2 regions of the Micromonospora sp. U56 genome follow, and region 2 is predicted to be linked to the other one. Evidence: predicted binding sites of a transcription regulator. Region 2 holds the regulator's gene; the other holds the start of a gene.
What was found. Region 2 encodes HrcA, which represses chaperone genes, less so after heat shock. Its sites were predicted from a motif close to GGTTNGCACNCTCNNNNNGAGNGTGCNAACC; they were not measured.

Region 1 (10,006 bases), on a different contig from region 2:
TCGAGACGCTGGTGATCGGCGGGGGAGTGGCCGCCAACTCGCGGCTGCGGGCGATGGCCGAGCACCGCGCGGCGAAGCACGGCATCCGGGTCCGCGTACCCCGGCCGAAGCTCTGCACCGACAACGGCGCCATGGTCGCGGCGCTCGGTTCGCACCTGGTCGCGGCGGGGGTGACGCCGAGCCGGCTGGACCTGCCGGCCGACTCGGCCCTGCCGCTGACCACGGTCAGCGTGTGACGGCACGGAAGGGGAGCGCCGACGTGATCGTGCGGATGTGGGAGGCGCGCGCGGAGCCGTACGGCTTCGCCGACCTGATCACCTGGGTCTGCGACACCGCCCTGCCGGAGCTGGAACACGACCCGCTGCACCTGTCCAGCGAGGTCTTCTCCTCCACCGATCACCGGGTGGTGGTCGTCTCCAAGTGGCGGAGCAGCCCCCGGCCACTGCCCGAGCCGCCGGCCATGCTGGTCGCCCGGCCCCCGCGCTCCTGGGACTTCACCCAGGTCGACCGCTGACGCACGCCGACGGCGGCCGGTCCGGAACGGGCCTGCCCCGTCCCCGGCCGCCGTCGGCGATCCGGTGGTCAGCTGCGGCGCAGGATGCGCCAGGTGGAGACGCCTCCGACGCCGAGGGCGAGCAGGAAGACCGCCCAGACGATGGTGGTGCTGACCCCGACCGACGGGGCGGGGGCGCCGGCCTTGGCGGCGGCGATCAGCGAGTCGCTCTGGGCGGGCGGCAGCGCGGCCGGCGGCATCTGCTGCCAGCGGACCAGCCCGGTGCTCTCCAGCATCGCCATGTGGTCGGTGACGAACTTGTTGGCCTCGTCCGCGAGCCTACGGACGGTGGCGTCCCGGGTGCTGGCCCGGACCGCGCCGATCACCGGGAAGATCTTGCCGTGCGCCACCCGGAGCCGGGTGACGAAGATCTGGTCGAACTGGTTGCCGTTCGCCTCCTGCATCTCGGTCAGCCACCCCTTCTGCTCGGTGGTGGGATCCGTCGGCAGGGTGGTGTTCAGCTTGTTGGCGGCGTTGACGACCAACTGGTCGAGCACCCCGTGCTGGCGGGCGATCTCGGCCCCGATCTCCCGTACCCGGGGGGACACCCCCTTCTCGGCGGCCATCTGCCCGGCCGGCATCTCCCAGAGCCCGGCCAGCCGTACCCCGTTGAGCAGCGTCATGTCGGCGGCGTTGATCTGGTTGCCCGGTGCGGCCACGGCCACGCCGGGCAGGACGCCGAGCCCCGCCACCAGCGCGATGAGCAGCACCGCCACCCGGTGGGTCCGGTGCCCTGGCCGACGACGTGCGGATTCCAGCGGTGCCATCCTGCGGTGCCTCCTCGGTCCGGGCCGTACGTGTCACGCCGGGCAGCGCACCCGGCTGCCCGTCCGTCCACTGGTACGGACCACCGACCCGATCAGTTCACCAATGCTGAGCGACAAGTCAGCCCAGGATGCCGGTCAGCGGGACAGCGCCATGAAGATCCCGAGTAGCAGCAGGGTGGCCGCGGCGACCGCGAAGAGCACCAGCAGTTCCCGCCGGCCGTGCCCGGTGGCGTCGCCCGCGGCGGCCGGCGCGGGTGCCGTGGGCAGGTCGCGGGTCAGGTCGGCCAGCTCGCCCAGGGTCCGCGCCGTCCAGACCGCGGCGACGCGATCGGAGAACTCGTCCAGGGTGAGCCGCCCCGCGCCGGTGTGCCGTTGCAGCTCGGCAACCACCCGGTGCCGGTCGTCGTCGGAGGCGCGCAGCTGGACGTCCACGTGCGACAGGGTACGCAGGCCGGGGCGTCGGCGGGAGCCGCCGGTCAGCCGGCGTCGAGCGGGTCGGCGAGGAGCCGCTCGAAGGCCAGCTCCGCCGCGCCGATCAGCGCCGCGTCCGCCCCGAGCTTGGGGGTGCGCAGCCGGACGTGCTCCAGGCAGGCGGGCAGCCCCATCGAGTTGAGCCGGCTGCGGACCTGGGCGGCGGCGGCCAGGTAGAGGTCGCGCATGGTGCCGCCGAAGATGACCATCTCCGGGTTGAAGATGTTGACCAGGTTCGCCACCCCGAAGCCCAGCCAGTCGCCGGCCCGACGGACCGCCGTCTGGGCCCGGGCGTCGCCCCGGTCGGCGGCGTCGAAGACGGCCAGCAGCGCGTCGCGGCCGCGGGCGTCCGAACGGCCGGCGGCGCGGAGCAGCCCGTGCTCGCCGATCTCGGTCTCCCAGCAGCCCCGGGAGCCGCACTCGCAGGGGGCGCCGTCGCGGACCACCACCATGTGTCCGACTTCGCCGCCGTAGCCGCCATGGCCGGTGAGCCGCCGCCCGCCGGCGATGATGCCGGCGCCGACGCCGACGTCGCCGTACAGGTAGATGACGTTGTCGCAGCGGGCGGCGACGCCCCGGGCGTGCTCGGCGAAGGCGGCCATGTCCGCCACGTTGCCTACCGTGACGGGTACGTCGATGCCCAGCTCGGTGGCGAGCACCGTGCCGATCGGCTGGTCCACCCAGCCGGTGGCCGGGCCGAGCCGGACCAGCCCGTCGTCGCGGCGGACCATCCCGCACACCGCCACCCCGGCGCCGACGCAGAGCGAGCCGGGTGCCACGTGCTGGTGCATCTCCTTGAGCGCGCCGGCCAGCAGCGGCGCGGTCTCCCCGGCGTCCAGGCCGCGCGGCCGGTCCAGGTCCCGGCGGTCGAGCACCTCACCGCCGAGACCGACCCGCGCGGCCCGCAGCCGGTCCACCTCGATGCTGTACGCGTACGCGTAGACCCGGGCCGACTCGGGCCGGACGACCAGCGACGGCCGGCCGGCGCGACCGGTCTCCTTCGGCGTCCCCTCGCTGACCAGCCCGGCGCCGGCCAGGTCGGCGGTGAGCGCGCCGATGGTGCTGCGGTTGAGCCCGAGGGTGGTGGTCAGTTCCGCGCGGGAGGTCGCGCCGTGGACGTGCACGTGCCGCAGCAGAGCCCCGAGGTTCTGCCGCCGGATCTCGTCCTGGCTCGGTCCTACCCGCATCGTTCCTGGTACTCCGTGGTCAGCGCGTGCCGGTGGCGACGGAACGGCGCCGCGACAGTGCGTCGACGCCCGCGGCCAGCAGCAGCACCAGTCCGGTCGAGGTGTACTTGAGGCCGGAGCTGAGGTCCAGCAGGCCCATGCCATTGATGATGACAGCCACCACCGCGCCGCCGAGTACCGCGTGGATCATCCGCCCCTTGCCGCCGAAGAGGCTGGTGCCGCCGATGACCGCCGCGCCGACCGCGTAGAGCAGGACGTTGCTGCCACCGGTGTTCGGGTCGACCGAGCGGTCCTTGCTGGCGGCGATGATGCCGCCGACGGCCGCCATGCTGGAGCAGATGACGAAGGCGGAGATCTTCAGGCGGTCCACGTTGATCCCGGCCCGCCGGGCGGCCTCCGGGTTGCCGCCCACCGCGTACAGGTGCCGGCCGTACGCGGTGCGGTTGAGCACGAAGGTCCAGAAGACCAGCAGGGCCCCGATCAGCGGTACGACCACCGGCATCCCCCTGGTGGAGCTGATCGCCGTGTTGATGCTGCGTTCCTGGTTGAGGACTCCGACGGCGCAGCCGAGCAGGAGGGCCAGCCCGGCGACCCGGGCGGCCACCACGGCGACCGGCTCGGTGACCAGGCCCCGGGTGGCCCGGTTGCGGTGGCGCAGGAACTGCACGGCGCCGTACCCGGCGACGGCGACGCCGGCCAGCACCCACCCGATCACGGGCGGCACGTAGTTGTTCTCGATCGCGATGATCACCTGGTCGTCGATCGAGATGTTGGTGCCCTCCTTCATCAGGAGCAGCACGATGCCCTGGAAGGCGAGGAAGCCGGCCAGGCTGACCAGGAAGGACGGGATGCCGACCTTGGCCACCAGCACGCCGATGGTCAGGCCGATGAGGACACCGGTGCCGATGGCGGCGAGGACCGCGACGTACCAGGGGTAGCCGAGCACGCTGAGCACGTTGGCCAGCACGGTGGCGCAGACGCCGCTGGCGAAGCCGGCGGAGAGGTCGATCTCGCCGAGCAGCAGCACGAAGATCAGGCCCATCGCGATCACGGTCACCGCGGCGCCCTGGGTGAACAGGTTGGCGAAGTTGGCCGCCGAGAAGAAGACCGGCCGGACGGTCGCGAAGGCGAGGCAGAGCACGGTGAGGCCGATGACGGCCGGCAGCGAGCCGAGGTCGCCCCCGCGTACCCGGGCGAGGTAGTCGCGGACGTGGTCGCCGACGGTCGGCGCCGGGGTGCCGGCCCCGCGCCCGTCCCGCGGCAGGAGGGTGGTGGTCATCGGACTGCTCCCGGGGTCAGGTGGGCCGGTTCGCTGCCGTCGCGTGTGCCGCCCGCGTCCGGCCCGGCGCCCAGGCCGAGGTGGCGGGAGCGGCCGGTGGTGATCAGCTCGACGACCTGCGAGTGGGTGATGTCGGTGGTCTTCACCTGGGCGAGCATCTGGCCGAGGTAGAGCGCGGCGATCCGGTCGGAGATGGCGAAGACGTCGTTCATGTTGTGCGAGATGAGCACCACGGCCAGGCCGTTGTCCGCCAGCCGGCGGACTATCTCCAGGACCTGCGCGGTCTGCGCGAGGCCGAGCGCGGCGGTCGGCTCGTCGAGGATGACCAGTCGGCTGTTCCAGAGCACGGCCTTGGCGATGGCGACGGTCTGCCGCTGGCCGCCGGAGAGGCTGGAGATGTGCTGGCGCAGCGACTTGAGGTTGCGTACGCCCAGCCCGGCGAGCGTCTCGGCCGCCATCTGCTCCATGGTGGGTTCGTCGAGCGCGATCCCGCGGCGCTTCTCGCGCCCGAGGAACATGTTCTGCACGATGTCGAGGTTGTCGCAGAGCGCGAGGTCCTGGTAGACGACGTCGATGCCGAGCGCGGCGGCGTCGCGGGGACTGCTGACGGTGACCGGGCGGCCCTCGAAGAGGAACTCGCCGGAGTCCGTCGGGTGGATACCGCTGATGCACTTGACCAGGGTGGACTTCCCGGCGCCGTTGTCGCCGACCAGCGCGGTCACCTCGCCCGGGTGAACGGAGAGAGCGACGTCACGCAGGACCTGCACGGGACCGAAGCTCTTGTCGATCCCGCGCAGTTCCAGCAGGGGGGTCGCGGACACGGGGTTCTCCTTTGCGCGTCGGCAGGGGTGCCGTCAGTTGACGCCGGCGGCGGCGCAGAGCTTGGCGTACTCGCCGGAGCAGACCTCGTCCCGGGTGACGAAGCCGTCGGCGATCACGTCCTTGACGTCGTCGGCGTAGATGGCCTTGGGGGTGAGCAGGATGGCGTCGACGGCGCGGCCGCTCTCCGGATCCCGGACCGTCTGGCCGGTCTCCTTGCGCTCCCCGTTGGCCAGCGCGATGGCCAGGTCGGCGGCGGCCTTCGCCTCGTCCTTGATCGCCTTGTAGACGGTCATGCACTGGTCGCCGGCGAGGATGTTCCGCAGCCCCTGGGTGGTGGCGTCCTGACCGGTCACCGGGATCCTGCCGTTGAGCTTGTTCTTCTTCAGCACCGAGATGGCCGCGTTGCCGAGGCCGTCGTTGGCCGCGAGGACGCCGTCGATCCGGCCCTCGGTCTGGGTGAGCATCTGCTCGAAGATGACCCCGGCCTGGGCGTTGTTCCAGTCCGGCACCGACTGGTCCGGGCCGCGGCGGAACTCCCCGGCGTCGAACTTCGGCTTGAGGACCGAGTCGTAGCCGCTCTTGAACAGGGTGGCGTTGTTGTCCGTCGGTGAACCGTTGAGGAAGGCGACGACCGGCTTCCGGGCGCCCTGCTCGGTCAGGCATCGGGCCAGGCCGTGGCCCTGGAGCTTGCCCACCGCCTCGTTGTCGAAGCTGACGTAGTACTGCGCCGAGCCGCCGAGGGTGAGCCGGTCGTAGTCGATGGTGGCGATGCCCTGCGACCGCGCCTTCTCCAGCACCGCCTTGCCGGTGCCGGAATCGAGATTGACGATCATCAGGACGCTCGCGCCATTGGTGATCATCTGCTCGGCGATGTTGGAGAACTGGCTCTTGTCACCCTGCGCGTTCTGGATGTCGGAGTCGATTCCGGCGGCGTCGAACGCCTCCTCGAGAAATCGGCGGTCCGCGCCCTCCCAACGGGCGGAGGTCCTGCTGTCAGGCAGGATCACGCCGATCTTCGGTTTCCTGGCGCCACCGGCCGCGTCGCCGCCGCTGAGCTGGTCGCCGCAACCGGCCACGCCGTTGGCGGCCAGCAGGCCGACGACGGTGAGTGCGAGGAGGCCCTTGCGCATCTGCACGGGTCCTTTCGGGGGTGGTGGTGGCAGGCTGGTTTGTTGTGAGCGGCAACGTATTGCCACCCGTGTCGGCGGCGCAAGACTGCCGAGCTCACGAGTTTGGCGGACCGCCGTAACGATCCCGTAACGCGGGGAAAAGCGCGATCTCCGCAGGTCCGATCCGCTCTGCCGCGCGACGAGTTTGGGCGTGGAGAATCGTTTCCACACCGGTGCCGTTTTTCTTTTCCGGCGGCCGGAACTGATCAGTGGGCGGCGAGGGCCGCGGTGGTGGCGTCGGTCAGCGCGATCAGATCGGCCGGGGCCAGTTGGAGCTGGAGGCCGCGACGGCCGGCCGAGACGTAGATGGTGTCGTACGCCAGCGCCGAGGAGTCCAGCACCGTGGGCAGCCGCCGGCGCTGGCCGAGCGGGCTGATCCCGCCCCGGACGTAACCGGTGGCCCGCTCGGCGGCCGCCCGGTCGGCCATCGTCGCCCGCTTGCCGCCGACGGCCGCGGCCAGCGCCTTGAGGTCCAGTTCGCCGGTGACCGGGACGACGGCCACCGTCAGCCCCCCGTCCACCTCGGTGACCAGCGACTTGAACACCCGCTCCGGCGGCACCCCGAGCGCCTCGGCGACCAGCGCGCCGTAGTTCGGCGCGTCGGGGGAGACGTCGTACGGGTGGGTGCTGTGCCGGATCTTCCGCTTCGCCAGCAGCGCCGTCGCCGGAGTGCCCTGTCCCGCCATGCCGGTCACGCTAACCGGACGCCGGAGGTCAGCTCGCGACGGGCCGGCAGACCAGCACGGTCGGCGCCCCCGCGACCCGGGTGAGCACCAGGCTGGCCGGCTTGTCGCCGGCCAGCCTCAGGTCCCGGCGCAGCTTCTCCGGCTCCAGCGCCGAGCCGCGCTTGAGGATCTCCACCCGGCCGACCCGGCGCTCCCGCAGCAGCGCGCGCAGCCGCTTGAGCGAGAACGGCAGCACGTCGGTGACCTCCAGGCAGCGGGCGAACGGGGTCGGGGTCGGGGTGTCCGCGTACAGGTAGGCGATGCTCGGATCGGCGATCGTCGCGCCGAGGGTGTCGGCCAGTTCGGCGACCAGGTGCGCGCGGACCACGGCCGGGTCCGGGTCGTACAGGAAGGGGCGGGTGGGGCCGACGGCCGCCTCCGCCGCACCCGAGCCGGTGAGCCGGTGCGCGACGTCGCCGCGCAGCACGGTGGCCCGGCGGGGCACCTCGGCCAGCCGGCCGCACCAGAGCGCCGCCTCGACCAGGTCACCGTCCGCGCTCACCCACTCCGCCTCGGCGCCCGCCGGGATCAGCGCGTGGTCGATGCCGGGGGCCACCTTCACCACCGTGTACGGCACCCGCGCGGCCAGCCGGATGACGAAGTCCCAGGGTGGGGAGTAGGCGTTCGGGTCGAAGATCCGCCGGCCGGTGCCCGCCCGGCGTCGCGCCGGGTCGCAGAACACCCCGTCCACCCGGGTCACGTCGAACGCCGTGGCGTCGCCGCACTCCACGGTGAACTCCTCGGCCAGCCCGGCCGCCTCGGCGTTCGCGGCGGCCATCGCGGCGGTCACCGGGTCGGCCTCCACCCCGTACACCCGGATGCCCCCGCCCGGCGGCGCAGCTCGGCCTGGGTCAGCGCGGCGGCGGCCAGCCCGGCCGGCACCCCGGCGGCGCGCACCGCGGCGGCCGAGGCCAGCGGGTCGCCGCCGGCCAGCTCGGCCGCCGCGGCGAGCGCGGCCGACCCCTCGGGGGTACGCAGCGCGGCGAGCTGGTCGATGTCCACGCGCCCATTCTCCCGACCCGCCTCGCGCCGTCCGACCGGCCCCTGCCGCGTCGATCGCGGCCCTTCGGGCGCGACGCGCTGGCACTCTCCTTGACGGAGTGCTAGCCGAGGAATAACCTGCGATTAGCACTCTCACCCCGAGGGTGCCAGCTCCCGAGTCATCCGGCGCGGGCGCTGAACGCCAGGCGGACCGGCACCCGCGACGACGGCCCCGCCCGGTGGCATGTGGCAGATTGACGCTGGTCGGCCCCGGTCGACCGGCAACGAAACCAGTACCCCAGGAGGGTATGCCCGTGACTACCGCGACCAAGGTTGCGATCAAGCCGCTCGAGGACCGGATCCTGGTCCAGGCGAACGAGGCTGAGACCACCACGGCGTCGGGCATCGTGATCCCCGACACCGCCAAGGAGAAGCCGCAGGAGGGCACCGTCCTCGCTGTCGGCCCGGGCCGCATCGACGACAAGGGCAACCGGATCCCGGTTGACGTGAACGTCGGCGACACCGTCATCTACTCGAAGTACGGCGGCACCGAGGTCAAGTACGCCGGCGAGGAGTACCTGGTGCTCTCCGCCCGCGACGTCCTCGCGGTCATCGAGAAGTAAGCAACCGATCAGTGTCGTTGCCCCGGTCCCGCACGCCCGGCCGGGGCAACGGCGCTTCGAAGGGACATTCATGGCGAAGATCCTGAGCTTCTCGGACGACGCCCGACACCTGCTCGAGCACGGTGTCAACGCCCTCGCGGACACGGTCAAGGTCACCCTCGGCCCGCGCGGGCGCAACGTCGTCCTGGACAAGAAATTCGGTGCGCCCACGATCACCAACGACGGCGTGACCATCGCCAAGGAGATCGAGCTCACCAACCCCTACGAGAATCTCGGCGCGCAGCTGGTCAAGGAGGTGGCGACGAAGACCAACGACGTCGCCGGCGACGGGACCACCACCGCGACCGTGCTGGCCCAGGCCATGGTCCGCGAGGGCCTGCGCAACGTGACCGCCGGGGCCAACCCGTCCGGTCTCAAGCGGGGCATCGACGCGGCGGCGGCCAAGGTCTCCGAGGCGCTGCTCGACCGGGCCGTCGAGGTCTCCAGCAAGGAGGCGGTCGCGAACGTCGCGACCATCTCCGCGCAGGACGCCACCATCGGCGAGCTGATCGCCGAGGCGATGGAGAAGGTCGGCCGCGACGGTGTCATCACCGTCGAGGAGGGCTCCGCGCTCACCACCGAACTGGAGGTGACCGAGGGTCTGCAGTTCGACAAGGGCTTCATCTCGCCGAACTTCGTCACCGACGCGGAGTCGCAGGAGTCGGTCCTGGAGGACCCGTACATCCTCATCACCACGCAGAAGATCTCGGCGATCGAGGAGCTGCTGCCGCTGCTGGAGAAGGTCCTCCAGAACAGCAAGCCGCTGCTGATCATCGCCGAGGACGTCGAGGGCCAGGCGCTGTCGACCCTGGTGGTCAACTCGATCCGCAAGACCCTCAAGGTCTGCGCGGTGAAGGCCCCCGGCTTCGGCGACCGCCGCAAGGCGATGCTCCAGGACATGGCGATCCTGACCGGCGCCGAGCTGGTCGCCCCGGAGCTGGGCTACAAGCTCGACCAGGTCGGCCTGGAGGTGCTCGGCACCGCCCGGCGCGTCGTGGTCGACAAGGAGAACACCACCGTCGTCGACGGTGGCGGCCAGTCCTCCGAGGTGGCCGACCGGGTCGCGCAGATCCGCAAGGAGATCGAGGCCTCGGACTCCGAGTGGGACCGGGAGAAGCTGGCCGAGCGGCTGGCGAAGCTCTCCGGTGGCATCGCGGTCATCAAGGTGGGCGCGGCGACCGAGGTCGAGATGAAGGAGCGCAAGCACCGCATCGAGGACGCCATCGCCGCGACCAAGGCCGCCGTCGAGGAGGGCACGGTGCCCGGTGGTGGTGCCGCCCTGGCGCAGATCCTGCCGGTGCTCGCCGACGACCTGGGCCTGACCGGTGACGAGAAGACCGGCGTCTCGATCGTCCGCAAGGCGCTGGTCGAGCCGCTGCGCTGGATCGCC
Region 2 (10,006 bases):
CGTCACCCACCGGTAGATCCAGCGCAACGCACGCTCAGCGGGCGCCCGTACCCCTCGGGGGCGGGCGCCCGCTCGCGTCCGCTCCCAGCGACGGCTGCGACGAAAGCGCAGGTCAGGGCGAGTCTCGACCAGATCGTCCCCGGAGTCGGTTTGGGAAATCGCGGGGTCGGGAACCTATCGATCACGCCAAGAATCACACATCGTGTGTCATACCTACCGAAGGAGGACGGTCGTGGAGCTCACCGTCTGGGGCATCATCACCGCCATCGTCGTCGGTCTCATCGTCGGCGCGCTGGGCCGCCTGGTCGTGCCGGGCCGGCAGAACATGCCGATCTGGCTGCACATGCTGATCGGTGTCGGCGCCGCCCTGCTGGGCACCGTGCTGGCGCGGGCCATGGGCATCGCCACCGAGACCGCCGGCATCGACTGGATGGAACTGCTGGTGCAGGTCGTGCTGGCCGCCATCGCCGTGGCCCTGGTGGCCGGCGTGGGTCGCCGCCGCAGCGTCACCCACCGGTAAGCAGCGACAACGCTCTTCGACGGGCGCCCGACCCTGAGGTCGGGCGCCCGTCCGCGTACCCGCAACGGGTCTGCTCCCCGACCCGCCGGCTGCGGTACCGTCGCCTCGCCCGCAACCCGCCCCTGTCGTAAAGGAATTTTTCCTACTAGGGTGCGGCAGAGAAGGTTACTGCCAGACGGCGCGAGGGAGAAGTGGCGTGAACAGGTGGAAGCGGCTGGCCCCGGTCACCGCCGTCGTGGCCTCGGCCGCGATGGTGCTCGCCGGTTGCGGGGGCTCCGGCGACGACGAAGCGGCCGACAAGAGCAAGCTCACGGTCTGGATGATGGGCGAGGGCAGCGACGCCCAGACGAAGTTCCTCGACGGCGTCGAGACCGAGTTCCGGCAGAAGCACCCCGACACCGACGTGGTCGTCCAGTACATCCCCTGGCTGGAGGCGCCGAAGAAGTTCCAGGCGGCGCTCGCCGGCGGTGAGGGGCCGGACGTCACCGAGCTGGGCAACACCGAGACCCAGGGCTGGGCGGCCCAGGAGGCGCTCGCCGACGTCACCGGGAAGATGTCCGGCTGGGCGGAGAGCAAGGACATCCTGCCCGACCTGGTGAAGAACGCCCAGCTCGACGGCAAGCAGTACGGCGTCCCGTGGTACGCCGGCGTCCGCGGCGTCTACTACCGCACCGACTGGTTCGCCGAGGCCGGCGTGAAGACGCCGACCAACTGGGACGAGCTGGTCGCCACCGCCAAGGCCGTGCAGGCCAAGAAGCCGGGCACCTACGGCATCGCGCTGCCGGGCAACTCCGAGCTGCCCTTCTACTCTTTCCTCTGGGGCGCCGGCGGCGAGATCGCCACCAACCAGGGCGGCACCTGGAAGTCCGGTTACACCACCCCCGAGGCGCAGAAGGCGGTCAAGTTCTGGACCGACCTGGTCACCGTGCACAAGGTCGCCCCGCCGGCCGCCGCCGGCTGGAACGAGATCGACGCCCGCACCCAGTTCGCCACCGGCAAGGCGGCGATGGCCTTCGGCGGTAGCTGGCAGGGCGGCGCCATCAAGAAGGACAACCCCGACATCGAGAAGGTCTGGGGCACCTTCCCGATCCCCGGCCCGGACGGCAAGCCGGCCCCGGCGTTCGCCGGCGGCTCGGACGTCGCCCTCTGGAAGGACAGCAAGAAGCAGGACCTGGCGTGGGACTACCTCACCGTCCTGCTGAACAAGAAGAACGCGAAGACCTTCGCCAGCAGCCTGAACTTCTTCCCGGTCTACTCCGACCTGGTCAGCGGCGGCGAGTACGCCAACGACAAGATCATGGCCGCGTTCGCCACCACCATGCAGAACACGAAGGTCACCCCGCTGACCCCGAAGTGGGTGGAGGTCAGCCGCACCAAGACGGTGACCCAGGCGATGAACAGCTCGGTCATGAAGGGCCAGAAGACGGTCGAGCAGGCCACCGCCGACGCCGCCGCCGAGATGGAAAGCATTCTCAACGCCAAGTGAGCTTACTGACCAAGAACACCGGGACTGCCGCCGGGCGGAAGACCTCCGCACGGCGGCGGCCCCGCGTGGACCGCCTGCCGTACCTGCTCCTGCTGCCCTGCCTGGTGGTCATCGGGGTGCTGCTGCTCTGGCCGCTCGGCCAGGTGGTGGCGATGTCGTTCTACAAGCTGGACAGCGTCCGGCAGCTGCGCGGCGACCGCGAGTGGCCGTGGGTGGGACTGGGCAACTACACCCAGATCCTGGGCGACCCGTTCTTCCGTACGGTGCTGCGCAACACGGTGCTCTTCGCCGCCGCGAACGTGGTGCTGACGATGGTCCTCGGCACCCTGGTCGGGCTGCTGCTCAACCGGCTCGGCCGGCGGATGGCCACCTTCGTGGCGAGCTGCGTCATGCTCGCCTGGGCCACCCCGGCGCTGACCGGCACCATCGTCTGGAAGTGGATCTTCGACGACACCAGCGGGCTGGTCACCTGGCTGTTCAACAAGCTGCCCGACGGGCTGTCGACCACGCTCTTCGGCCGCAGCGACTGGACCGGGTACGGCTGGTTCAACTCCCCGCTGCTCTTCTTCGCCATCCTCACCCTGGTGGTGGTCTGGCACTCGTTCCCGTTCATCGCGGTGAGCGTGCTCGCCGGGCTCAAGAGCGTGCCGAGCGAGCTGCACGAGGCGGCCCGGGTCGACGGGGCCGGGCCGTGGAAGGTGTTCTGGAAGATCACCTTCCCGTTGCTGCGGCCGGTTTTCGGGATCCTGATCGTGCTCAGCACCATCTGGGACTTCAAGGTCTTCACCCAGCAGTTCGTGCTGGCCGGCGGCACCCAGGACCGGCCGACGTTCATGCTCTCCATCTACTCGTACGCCGAGGCCTTCTCGCCGCCGCCCAAGTACGGCGTGGGCTCCGCGATCGCGGTCATCCTCACCCTGATCCTGCTGGTGGTGACCGGTCTCTACGTCCGCATGGTGCTCAAGCAGGAGGAGGACGCGTGAGGCGCGGCGCGATGGTGAAGCGGGTCGCCCTCAACGGCGCGGGTCTGCTGGTGGCGCTCTTCGCCGCCTTCCCCGTCTACTGGATGGTCGCCACGTCGCTGAAGCCCAACCGGGAGATCTTCTCGTCGACGCCCCGGCCGGTGCCGGCCGAACCGACCCTGGAGCACTACCGGGAGATCCTCACCGGCAACCTGATCCCGGGCGTGACGTTCGCCGACTTCTTCCTCAACAGCGCTCTGGTGGCGGTGAGCACGGTGCTGCTCAGCGGCCTGGTCGCGCTGCTCGCGGCCACCGCGGTGGCCCGGTTCCGCTTCACGCTCCGGACCAGCTTCCTGATCATGCTGCTGGTGGTGCAGATGATCCCGCTGGAGGCGCTGGTCATCCCGCTGTTCCTGATGATCCAGCGGCTCGGTCTCTACAACACCCTGCCCAGCCTGATCCTGACCTACCTCGGCTTCTCGCTGCCGTTCGCGGTCTGGATGCTGCGCGGCTTCGTGGCCGCGGTGCCCAAGGAGCTGGAGGAGGCCGCGGCGATCGACGGGGCCAGCCGGGCCCAGACCTTCCGCCGGATCCTCTTCCCGCTGGTGGCGCCGGGCCTGGTCGCGACCAGCATCTTCTCCTTCATCACCGCCTGGAACGAGCTGATCTTCGCGTTGACCTTCGTCAACGACCAGGACAAGTACACCCTGCCGGTGGCGATGACCTTCTTCTTCGGCCGGGACGACACCGCGTGGGGGTCCGTGATGGCCGCCTCGACGCTGTTCACCCTGCCGGTGATCGTCTTCTTCCTGCTGGTGCAGCGCCGGATGGTCTCCGGGCTGGTCGCCGGCGCCGTCAAGGGCTGACCCCCGCGCCCTGTCGAGGGCCCGGCCGGCGCCGTCAAGGGCTGACCTGACGGCGGATCGGCGGGTGCCCCGGACCCGGCGTCCACGGCTAGGCTCTGCGCCATGACGGGCAGGCTGGCGGCGGTGAACCTCGGCGTGGTGACCGAGGCGGAGTGGGCGGGCGACCCGAGCGGCCGCAGCGGCATCGACAAGCGACCGGTGGACGGTCCGGTGCTGCTGCGCGCCGACGGGGTGGCCGGGGACTTCATCGGCGAGCGGGCCCACCACGGCGGCCCCGACCAGGCGGTCTACGCGTACGCGGGGGAGGACGCCGAGTGGTGGTCGGCGGAGCTGGGGCGCACCGTCCCGCCCGGCGGGTTCGGCGAGAACCTGACCACCTCGGCGGTGGACGTGACCGGGGCGGTCATCGGCGAGCTGTGGGCGATCGGCTCGGCCGTGCTCCAGGTGACCAAGCCGCGCACCCCCTGCACCACCTTCGCCGGGTTCTGGGGCGTACCCGACCTGATCAAGCGGTTCACGGTGCGGGCGGCGCCCGGGGCGTACCTGCGGGTGCTGCGCGAGGGCGAGATCGGCGCGGGCGACCCGGTCGAGGTGGTGGACCGGCCCGCGCACGGGGTCACCATCGGCGAGGTGTTCCGGGCGATGAACCTCGAACCGGAGCTGCTGCCCCGGCTGCTGGACGCCGCCGAGCTGCCGGAGCCGGTCCTGGAGAAGGTCCGTCGCCGGGTGGCCGGCAGCCGCTCCTGACCGGGTCTCGGGCCGGGCGACACCGGTAGGCCGGCGTCCTGGCCCGGCCGCGAGGCACCAGGGTCACCCCTCGGCGAAGACCTCCGCCAGCACCTGGCCGTCGGCCGGGCGGCCGTCGGAGATCTTGGCCCAGGTGCCGTCCTCGGCGGTCCACTCCAGGCCGGCGAAGCGGACCCGCTTCACCCCGTGGTCGGGCGCGTGCGACACCAGCCAGTGGGCGTACCGCCAGCCGTCGCGACGGTCGGCGGCGGGCACGGTGAGCCCGCTCAGCGCGGCCGCCGTGCCGGTGCCCGGCAGCCCCCAGTCCAGGGTCAGGCCGCGGGTCAGCGCCGCCGCGGCCGCCTCGCCCCGCATGACCGGCGTCCGGCTCACCGTGCAGGCCACCGCGCCGGTCGCCTCGCCGAGCAGGGCGCGGGTCAGCACCTCGGACTCGTCCGCCCACTTCTGGTACGCCGTCGGGAAGGCCGACCGCTGGACCGCCTGGGCCGCGTCGGTGACCCGCATCTCCTCCCAGCCGCGCACCTTCTTCAGCGCGGCGTAGAAGCGGTTGGCCGCGTACCGCTGGTCGCGGATCTGCTGCGGGGTGCCCCAGCCCTGGCTCGGCCGCTGCTGGAACAGGCCGATCGAGTCCCGGTCGCCGCCGGAGAGGTTGCGCAGGCCCGACTCCTGGTACGCGGTGGCCAGCGCGACCACCACCGCCCGCTCGGGCATCTGCCGCTGGATGCCGATCGCCGCGATCGTCGCCGCGTTCGCCATCTGGTCGGCGTCGAGCAGCACCGTGCCGTCGGCCTGGACGGTGCAGCTGCGGCTCGCCACGGGGAGCCGGAGCTGGCCGCCGAGCTGACGGACGACGACCCAGACCCCGAGGAGAGCGACGACCGCGAAGACGACACCGACTGCGACAATTGCCCGACTTCGCACCCGCACCTCCTGTTTCACGGTCATCCCCAGCGTACGTGCCCGAAAAGGCGAGCCGGGTCGGCCGACCGGTTCACGTTTTCGGGAGCAAAGGAAGAAAGCACCCCGAACCGGTGCTACCGGGCCCCGTCTGCCGGACCACCGTCCAGAGCGGCCACCCATCGAGCCAATCGTTTCTCGCGGAAGGCGAGCACGCCCTCGCGGCCCTCGTCGGAGAGGAAGTAGCCGGTGGAGAGGGCGGACAGCTCGGCGATCTCGCCGCGCAGGTCGGTGGGGGCCGGGCGGCGCAGCAGGCCCTTCGCCCCGGCCAGCGCCCCCGGCGCGCCGCGCACCAGCGAGGCGCAGTAGCGCTCCACCGCCGCGTCCAGCCCGTCCGCCGGCACCGCCGCGGTCACCAGGCCGATCTCGGCGGCCCGCCGGCCGTCGAAGGTGTCCCCGGTCAGGTACAGCTCGGCCGCCGCGCGCGGGTGCAGCCGGGGCAGCACCGTGGCGGAGATGACCGCCGGGATCACCCCGATCCGCACCTCGGTGAAGGCGAACGTCGCCTCCTCGGCGCAGACCGCCAGGTCGGCCGCCGCGATCAGGCCCAGCCCGCCGGCCCGCGCCGGCCCGGCCACCTTCGCCAGCACCGGCTTCGGGCACTCCCAGACCGCCGCCAGCACGTCGCCGAGCATCCCGGCCGGCACGCTCCCGCTGGCGTACGCGGCGGCCGTCTGCTTCAGGTCCGCGCCGGAGCAGAAGACCGGCCCGGTGTGGTCCAGCACGATCACCCGGACGGCGGCGTCGGCGACCGCCGCGGCGATCCCGGCCAGCAGCTCGGTCATCAGTGGCGTGGAGAGCGCGTTGCGGTTGTGCGGGCTGTCCAGGGTGAGGGTGGTCACCCCACTGGCCGTGGTGACCCGCACGAGGCGGTCGGGAGAGGTCATGCCGGGCACACTAGTGGCCATGCCCGGCGTCCTTCCAGAAGGCGAGACCGTCCCCGTCGACGGGTCGCTGCCCGCCACCGCCCTGAACGCGGTCGGCGCGCGCGGCTTCGGCGTGTACGTCCACGTGCCGTTCTGTGCCAGCCGCTGCGGCTACTGCGACTTCAACACCTACACCTCGGCCGAACTCGGTGGCGGCGCCGACCGGGAGTCGTACGCCGACACCGTGCTGGCCGAGCTGGCGCTGGCGGCCCGGGTCCTCGGCGACACCCCGCCGCCCCGGGTGGACACCGTCTTCGTCGGCGGTGGCACGCCGACCCTGCTCCCCGCCGACGACCTGGCCCGCATCCTGGACGGCATCGACCGCACCTGGGGGCTGGCCGCCGACGCCGAGGTGACCACCGAGGCCAACCCGGAGTCGGTGACGCCGGAGTCGCTGCGCACCCTGCGCGCGGCCGGCTACACCCGGATCTCCCTGGGCATGCAGTCCGCCGCACCCGGGGTGCTGGCGATCCTCGATCGCCGGCACAGCGCCGGCCGGGCGGTCGCCGCCGCGCTGGAGGCCCGCGACGCCGGGTTCGACCACGTCAACCTGGACCTGATCTACGGCACGCCGGGGGAGAGCGCGGCGGACTTCGCCGCCTCCCTCGAGCAGGTGGTCGCCGCCGGGGTGGACCACGTCAGCGCGTACGCCCTGATCGTGGAGGACGGCACCCGGCTCGCCGCCCGGATGCGGCGCGGCGAGCTGCCGTACCCGTCGGACGACGTGGCGGCGGACCGGTACCTGGCGGCGGAGGCCGCCCTCGGCGCGGCCGGCTTCTCCTGGTACGAGGTCTCCAACTGGGCCCGCTCCGAGGCGGCCCGGTGCCGGCACAACCTGCTCTACTGGACCGGCGCGGACTGGTGGGGCCTCGGCCCGGGGGCGCACAGCCACGTCGGCGGGGTGCGCTGGTGGAACGTCAAGCACCCCACCGCGTACGCGAAGCGCCTGGCCGCCGGGGAGTCACCCGGCCTGGCCCGGGAGGTGCTGACCGCTGGCGAGGCGCACATGGAGGACGTCATGCTCCGGCTGCGGCTCGCCTCCGGCCTGCCGCTGGACGCCCTCGACCCGGCGGGTCGGGCGGGTGCCGAGCGGGCGCTGGCCGACGGCCTGCTGGACCCCGCGGGGCACGCGGCGGGGCGGGCGGTGCTCACCCTGCGCGGTCGGCTGCTGGCCGACGCCGTGGTCCGCGACCTGCTGCCCTGATCCCGGCCGGCCCGGGTGGGCCGGCCGGGACCGGTCACTTCTTGAAGGCGTAGCTCGCCGGGTAGCGGTAGACGACGCCCTCGGTGGCCTTCACCCCGCCGATGATGCCGAAGATGATCGGCACCAGAGCGGTCAGGATCGGGATGAAGAAGAGCACCCCGCAGGTGACGATAGCCAGGACGAAGCCGATGACGTTGGCGATCGCCCAGGTGATCTGGAAGTTCAGCGAGGCCGTGGCGTGCGCCCGCACGGTCGGGGACTGCTGGCCCTTGGCGGAGAGCGCGATCAGCGGCGCCACCCAGCCGAGCAGGCTGCCGCCGACGATCACGCCGACCGGGCCGCCGAAGTGCGCGATCAGCGACCAGGTCCTGTCGTCGTCGGTGGCGTAGCCGCCGCCCGGGGCGCCGTAGCCGCCGCCGGGAGCGCCGTAGCCGCCGGCGGTCGGATAGCCGACGCCCGGCGCGGCGTAACCACCCGGCGGTGGGTAGCCGCCCGCCGGCGGTTGGTCACCGGTGGGTGGCGGATAGCCACCGGGCGGGGGATAGCCGCCCGCCCCGGGTGCCCCGGACAGTGGTGCGGTGGGCGGCTCGTACGACGAGCCGGACGGGGCGGTCGGGTCCGGGCGGTCGCCGGGGTCCCCCGCTCCGGGAGGGCGAGGTGGTTCAGTCATGGACGTCACGGTAGGGGTTGCCGGCAAGCCCTCACCAGAGCGACACCGCCCCGGATGTCCGGATGATCGGCCCTGGCGCTCCGTCCGGGTGGCGGGGCGCACCCGTGGTCCGTCGCTGATCATCGCGTCAGCGGGGACGCCGACGTAGACTGGCACTCGCTACAGTCGAGTGCCAGTGCGCTCGCCCGGGGCGCCTCAGCCGCTCCGGGCCGACGTGCGTCAGGAGGTGGGGAGATGGGTCTCGACGACCGCAAGCTCGCCGTGCTGCGCGCGATCGTCGAGGACTACGTCGCCACCCAGGAGCCGGTCGGCAGCAAGGCCCTGGTCGAGCGGCACCAGCTCGGCGTCTCGCCGGCCACGGTGCGCAACGACATGGCCGTGCTGGAGGAGGAGGGCTACATCCGGCAGCCGCACACCAGTGCCGGCCGGGTGCCCACCGACCGTGGCTACCGCCTCTTCGTCGACCGGCTGTCCCGGGTCAAGCCGCTGAGCCCGGCCGAGCGCCGGGCGATCGAGCGCTTCCTGGTCGGCGCCGTCGACCTGGACGACGTGGTGCACCGCACCGTGCGGCTGCTGGCCCAGCTGACCCGGCAGGTCGCCGTGGTGCAGTACCCGTCGCTGGCCCGCTCCTCGGTGCGCCACCTGGAGCTGGTGCCGATCTCCACCACCCGGCTGATGCTGGTCATGATCGCCGACACCGGCCGGGTCGAGCAGCGGCTGGTGGAGCTGCCCGCGCCGATCCCCGCCGACCACGTCACCGACCTGCGCCGGCTGGTCAACGAGAAGCTGGTGGGCAGCCGGCTGTCGGAGACCCCGCCGCTGGTCCAGGCGCTGGTCGACGAGTCCGCGCCGCACCTGCGCGGGGCGATGACCACGCTCTCCACGGTGCTGCTGGAGACCCTGGTCGAACGGCACGAGGAGCGCATCGCGCTCGCCGGCACCGCGAACCTCACCCGGGGCGGCCTGCTCGACTTCCAGGGCTCGCTGCGGCCCATCCTGGAGGCGCTGGAGGAGGAGGTGGTGATGCTCAAGCTGATCGGCGAGGCCGAGTCGACCACCACCCGGGTGCTGATCGGCGACGAGAACGAGATCGACAACCTGCGGGCCGCCTCCGTGGTCAGCACCGGCTACGGGCCGGGGGCGACCGCGCTCGGCGGGCTGGGCGTGTTGGGCCCCACCCGGATGGACTACCCCGGCACCATCGCCACGGTGAGGGCCGTGGCACGCTACGTGGGCGAACTGCTGGCCCAGAACTGATCCAGGGCAGGGGCCGGCACCCGGCCCCGGCCGACGACCGGCGCAACGCGAGACGAACATGAGGACACCGAACGCAGTGGCCAGGGACTACTACGGCATTCTCGGCGTGAGCCGGGAAGCCTCCGACGACGAGATCAAGCGCGCCTACCGCAAGCTGGCGCGGCAGTTCCACCCGGACGTCAATCCGGACCCGGAGGCCCAGGAGAAGTTCAAGGACATCAACGCCGCGTACGAGGTCCTCTCGGACGACCGGAAACGGCAGATCGTCGACCTGGGTGGCGACCCGCTCGCCCCGGGTGGCGGCGGCGCGGGGCCGGGCGGTCCCGGCGGCGCGGGCCCGTTCGTCGGCTTCCAGGACATCATGGACGCGTTCTTCGGCGGCGCCGCGGGTGGCGCCCGGGGGCCGCGACC

Region 1: groES (co-chaperone GroES) is a predicted target of HrcA. The motif match lies at 8,097-8,127, and genes of this name have one in related genera.

Annotation. Positions count from the first base shown of each region.
Region 1 is NZ_JAGPYL010000016.1:42,825-52,830, forward strand. Features, by position in the region: gene tsaD (tRNA (adenosine(37)-N6)-threonylcarbamoyltransferase complex transferase subunit TsaD) at 1-236, shown strand, start outside; gene KBX37_RS08695 (hypothetical protein) at 260-514, shown strand; gene KBX37_RS08700 (DUF4142 domain-containing protein) at 583-1,320, opposite strand; gene KBX37_RS08705 (DUF1707 domain-containing protein) at 1,456-1,752, opposite strand; gene KBX37_RS08710 (ROK family protein) at 1,797-2,978, opposite strand; gene KBX37_RS08715 (sugar ABC transporter permease) at 2,998-4,257, opposite strand; gene KBX37_RS08720 (ATP-binding cassette domain-containing protein) at 4,254-5,078, opposite strand; gene KBX37_RS08725 (sugar ABC transporter substrate-binding protein) at 5,112-6,209, opposite strand; gene ybaK (Cys-tRNA(Pro) deacylase) at 6,455-6,934, opposite strand; partial or broken gene KBX37_RS08735 (SAM-dependent methyltransferase) at 6,963-7,975, opposite strand; gene groES (co-chaperone GroES) at 8,263-8,577, shown strand; gene groL (chaperonin GroEL) at 8,648-10,006, shown strand, end outside.
Region 2 is NZ_JAGPYL010000085.1:2,645-12,650, forward strand. Features, by position in the region: gene KBX37_RS24215 (GlsB/YeaQ/YmgE family stress response membrane protein) at 1-16, shown strand, start outside; gene KBX37_RS24220 (GlsB/YeaQ/YmgE family stress response membrane protein) at 233-520, shown strand; gene KBX37_RS24225 (sugar ABC transporter substrate-binding protein) at 717-2,006, shown strand; gene KBX37_RS24230 (carbohydrate ABC transporter permease) at 2,003-2,989, shown strand; gene KBX37_RS24235 (carbohydrate ABC transporter permease) at 3,001-3,834, shown strand; gene KBX37_RS24240 (MOSC domain-containing protein) at 3,937-4,581, shown strand; gene KBX37_RS24245 (hypothetical protein) at 4,645-5,508, opposite strand; gene KBX37_RS24250 (enoyl-CoA hydratase-related protein) at 5,616-6,425, opposite strand; gene hemW (radical SAM family heme chaperone HemW) at 6,445-7,668, shown strand; gene KBX37_RS24260 (DUF4870 domain-containing protein) at 7,703-8,338, opposite strand; gene hrcA (heat-inducible transcriptional repressor HrcA) at 8,573-9,595, shown strand; gene dnaJ (molecular chaperone DnaJ) at 9,672-10,006, shown strand, end outside.